DNA from 2 places in the Streptomyces luteogriseus genome. Region 1 is predicted to be linked to the other one. Evidence: predicted binding sites of a transcription regulator. Region 1 holds the regulator's gene; the other holds the start of a gene.
The links. Region 1 encodes HspR, which represses chaperone genes until heat shock. Its sites were predicted from a motif close to TTGAGNNNNNNNNNCTCAA; they were not measured.
Positions count from the first base shown of each region.

Region 2: a site for HspR is predicted at 976-994, ahead of lon (endopeptidase La). Genes of this name have one in related genera too.

Region 1 is NZ_JACHMS010000001.1:4,070,603-4,072,995, reverse strand. It holds gene dnaJ (molecular chaperone DnaJ) at 1-661, shown strand, start outside; gene BJ965_RS17745 (heat shock protein transcriptional repressor HspR) at 667-1,119, shown strand; gene BJ965_RS17740 (sugar ABC transporter substrate-binding protein) at 1,390-2,393, shown strand, end outside.
Region 2 is NZ_JACHMS010000001.1:2,941,212-2,943,604, reverse strand. It holds gene BJ965_RS12485 (rhomboid-like protein) at 1-168, shown strand, start outside; gene BJ965_RS12480 (GNAT family N-acetyltransferase) at 181-840, opposite strand; gene lon (endopeptidase La) at 1,017-2,393, shown strand, end outside.

The DNA.
Region 1 (2,393 bases):
GGCCTGTTCGGGCACCGGCGACAAGAACGGCACGCCGCGCGTGTGCCCGACCTGCGTCGGCACCGGGCAGGTCGCCCGGGGCAGTGGTGGCGGCTTCTCCCTCACCGACCCCTGCCCCGACTGCAAGGGCCGCGGCCTGATCGCGGAGAACGCCTGCGAGGTCTGCAAGGGCAGCGGCCGGGCCAAGTCCTCGCGGACCATGCAGGTGCGCATCCCCGCGGGCGTCAGCGACGGCCAGCGGATCCGGCTGCGCGGCAAGGGAGCGCCGGGCGAGCGCGGCGGGCCGGCGGGCGACCTCTACGTGGTCGTGCACGTCGACACCCACCCGGTGTTCGGCCGCAAGGAGGACAACCTCACGGTCACCGTCCCGGTGACCTTCACCGAGGCGGCCCTCGGCGGCGAGGTGCGGGTACCCACCCTGGGCGGCCCGCCCGTCACGCTGAAGCTGCCTCCGGGCACGCCCAACGGGCGCACCATGCGCGCCCGGGGCAAGGGCGCGGTCCGCAAGGACGGCACCCGCGGCGACCTTCTGGTCACCGTGGAGGTGAGTGTTCCGAAGGACCTGACGGGGAAGGCTCGTGACGCACTCGAGGCGTATCGCGAGGCGACCGCGGGTGAGGATCCGCGGGCGGATCTGTTCCAGGCCGCGAAGGGAGCATGAGTCAGATGGACGGTCGTCGGCGCAATCCGTATGAACTGACCGAGGAGACCCCGGTCTACGTCATTTCGGTGGCGGCCCAGCTGTCCGGCCTGCACCCCCAGACCCTGCGCCAGTACGACCGGCTGGGCCTGGTGTCCCCGGACCGCACCCCGGGCCGGGGCCGCCGCTACTCGGCCCGCGACATCGAGCTGCTGCGCACCGTCCAGCAGTTGTCGCAGGACGAGGGCATCAACCTGGCCGGTATCAAGCGCATCATCGAACTGGAGAACCAGGTCGCCGCGCTCCAGGCCCGGGTGGTCGAGATGCAGGACGCGCTCGACGGAGCGGCGGCGGCGATGCGCCAGCGTGAGGCCGCGGTGCACGCGTCGTACCGCCGCGACCTGGTGCCGTACCAGGAGGTGCAGCAGACCAGCGCGCTGGTGGTGTGGCGGCCGAAGCGGCAGCAGCAGTCCGACTGACGCGCATGCGTACGTGAGAGGGCCGGGAGGCGACTCCCGGCCCTTTCGTGTGCCTTGGGGTGGTTTCACCCGGTCTCCTGTGGATGACCGGAACGTGCGCGGCACTTGAAGGTGATTCCGCAGAGTCTCCACAACTACTGCGGAGCGTGGTGTTGTCATCTCGTTAAGTGGTTCCGCTTGACGCTGGGGACGCATCCGCGTTGGCTTTTCAGTCACATGGGTCCCAAAAGCGGTGCCCACGTCCGAATCACACGTGAAGTGAGCTCCCGCATGCGTCGTCGCATCTCCATATCCGTGGCAGCCGCCACGATGTCCGTCACGCTCGCCGGCTGCGGCGTGCTCAACGCGACGGGGAGCAGTGACGACGCGAGCCCGGCGAAGGGCAACGACATCACTGTGGGGCTGCTGCTGCCGGAGAAGGCGAACACGCGGTACGAGAACTTCGACTACCCGATCATCAAGCGGAAGGTCGAGTCGCTCACCAACGACAGGGGTCGCGTCGAGTACGCCAACGCCGAGGCGAGCGCGGACACGCAGGCGAGCCAGATGCAGCAGATGATCGACGACCGGGTCGACGTGATCCTGCTGGACGCGGTCGACTCGACGGCCATCGCGAGCGGCGTGAAGAAGGCGAAGGAGGCCGGCATCCCGGTCATCGCCTACGACCGGCTGGCCGAGGGGCCGATCGACGCGTACATCTCCTTCGACAACGAGCTGGTCGGCGAGGTCCAGGGCCGGACCCTGCTGGAGGCCATCGGCGAGAAGGCGAGCCTCTCCGACAAGATCGTCATGATGAACGGCTCGCCGACGGACCCGAACGCCAAGCAGTTCAAGGCGGGCGCGATGTCCGAGCTGAACGGCAAGGTGACCATCGCCGAGTCCTTCGACACCAAGGACTGGAAGCCGGAGAACGCCGAGGCCAACATGGCCGACGCGATCCGGAAGATCGGCAAGGGCAACATCGCGGCGGTGTACTCCGCCAACGACGGCATGGCGGGCGGCATCGTCAAGGCGCTGGAGGCCGCGGGCGTGTCCGACCCGCCCCCGATCACCGGGCAGGACGCGGAGCTCCCCGCCGTGCAGCGGATCCTCAGCGGCGAGCAGTACATGAGCGTCTACAAGTCCTACCCGCAGGAGGCGGAGAACGCCGCGGAGATGGCCGTCGCCAAGGTCCAGGGCCGCGACATCCAGTTCGCCGCCCTCACCCGCGACAAGGTCGACAGCCCCACGGACAAGGGCATCCCGGCGCAGCTCGTGCCCGTGGTCGCGCTCAC
Region 2 (2,393 bases), 1.1 Mb from region 1:
CTGCCGCTGCTGGCCGGCTTCGGCTGGATGCTGCTCCAGGACCTGCTCGCCTTCGCCGACCCGATGACGAACTGGGGGCACCTCATCGCCCTGGGCATCGGGCTCGCGACCTGGCCGGTGATCCGGCGCGCGGCACGACCCGGCCCGCCGGCCTCCGCCCGGGCCTGACCGCCGGCCCCCTCAGGTCCGGGCGGAGACCGGCGGGTCGTGCTTCGCGCTGGTCAACAGGGCCACGACCTCCCAGCCCAGTGCCTCGTAGAGCCCTCGCCCGGCGGGGGTCCCGGCCAGGATCCCGGTCCGCGCCCCCTGCCGGACGGCGGCGTTCTGCAACGTTCGCACGACGAGGCTGCCCAGACCCTTGCGGCGGTGATCGGGGGACGTCTCGACCTGGTCGATCACGGCGGTCCCACCCGTCGGGGCGATCTGGCCGCGTGCCGCCAGGGATCCGTCCGGCGCGGCCACCATCACGCGGGTCACCCCACCGCGCGACCACCCGCGCAGCCGATAGCCGTCGGGGGCGGCCGGAGCGCCGTCCGCCGCCAGCGGGAGCGTCATCAGAAAGCCGGGCTCGGGGTCGATCCACCAGCTGCCGTCCAGCCAGCCCGCGACCACCGACGGATCCCGGAACGCCTTCAGCCACACGCCCTGCCCGGTCACCGCCCCGGCCACCTTGCGCACGGTCGTCTCGTCGAGCCCCTCGTCCGTCGCGCCGAACACATGCCGCGTGACGTGCCCGTACATCCCCATGTCGATCGTCCAGCCCCACGGTTCGGCCAGGGGCGGAGCGGCCCCGCGCGAGACGATCCATCCGTTCACCCATGCCCGCACGGTTTCGTTCATGCCATCCCCCCGTAATGAGTGCTCACCTTGATCATCTATTACTCAATGGGACCTTACGCGGGTGCCCGCCCCCGGCGTCAGGAGTGATCGCTGACAGCGAACAGCGGGTGGGGAACATCCGGCCCCGCCCGAGCATTGAGTCGGCATAGCTCAACTTGACTGCTGAAGGGGAGATCATGGCTTCGACGTCCACACCGCTCACCCTGCCCGTGCTGCCGCTCGACGGCGAGGTCGTGCTGCCCGGCATGGTGGTCCCGCTGGACCTGAGCGATTCCGAGGTCCGTGCAGCGGTGGAGGCCGCCCAGGCCGCTGCCCGCACAACACCCGGAAAGCCCCGGGTACTCCTGGTGCCGCGCATCGACGGGACCTACGCGAACACCGGTGTCCTCGGCACCGTCGAGCAGGTCGGCCGGCTGGCCGACGGCGACCCGGGCGCTCTGATCCGCGGCCGGAGCCGGGTGCGCATCGGCGCGGGGACCACCGGCCCCGGCGCCGCCCTCTGGGTCGAGGGCACCGGCGTCGACGAGACCGTCCCGGAGCCGCTGCCCGGGCAGACCGCCGAACTGGTCAAGGAGTACAAGGCCCTCGCGACCGCCTGGCTGCGCAAGCGCGGCGCCTGGCAGGTCGTCGACCGGGTCCAGGCCATCGACGACGTCTCGGCGCTCGCCGACAACTCCGGCTACTCGCCGTTCCTGACCACTGACCAGAAGGTCGAACTGCTGGAGACCGCCGACCCGGTGGCCCGGCTCAGGCTCGCCACCCAGCAGCTGCGCGACCACCTCGCCGAGCAGGACGTGGCCGAGTCCATCGCCAAGGACGTCCAGGAGGGCGTCGACAAGCAGCAGCGCGAGTTCCTGCTGCGGCGTCAGCTGGAGGCCGTCCGCAAGGAGCTGCGCGAGCTCAACGGCGAGCAGGAGGGCGAGGAGTCCGACGACTACCGCACCCGCGTGGAGGCCGCCGACCTGCCCGAGAAGGTCCGCGAGGCCGCGCTCAAGGAGGTCGACAAGCTGGAGCGGTCCTCCGACCAGTCGCCGGAGGGCTCCTGGATCCGCACCTGGCTCGACACGGTCCTGGAGATGCCGTGGAACGAGCGCACCGAGGACTCCTACGACATCCGGGGCGCCCAGGCCGTCCTGGACGCCGAGCACGCGGGCCTGGAGGACGTCAAGGAACGCATCACCGAGTACCTCGCGGTGCGCAAGCGGCGTGACGACCGGGGCCTCGGCGTGGTCGGCGGGCGGCGCGGCGGTGCCGTGCTCGCGCTCGTCGGGCCGCCCGGCGTCGGCAAGACCAGCCTCGGCGAGTCCGTCGCCCACGCCATGGGCCGCACGTTCGTCCGCGTCGCCCTCGGCGGCGTCCGCGACGAGGCCGAGATCCGCGGCCACCGGCGTACGTACGTCGGCGCCCTGCCGGGCCGCATCGTCCGGGCCATCAAGGAGGCCGGGTCCATGAACCCGGTCGTGCTGCTCGACGAGATCGACAAGGTGGGCTCGGACTTCCGGGGCGACCCGGCCGCCGCCCTCCTCGAAGTGCTCGACCCGGCGCAGAACCAC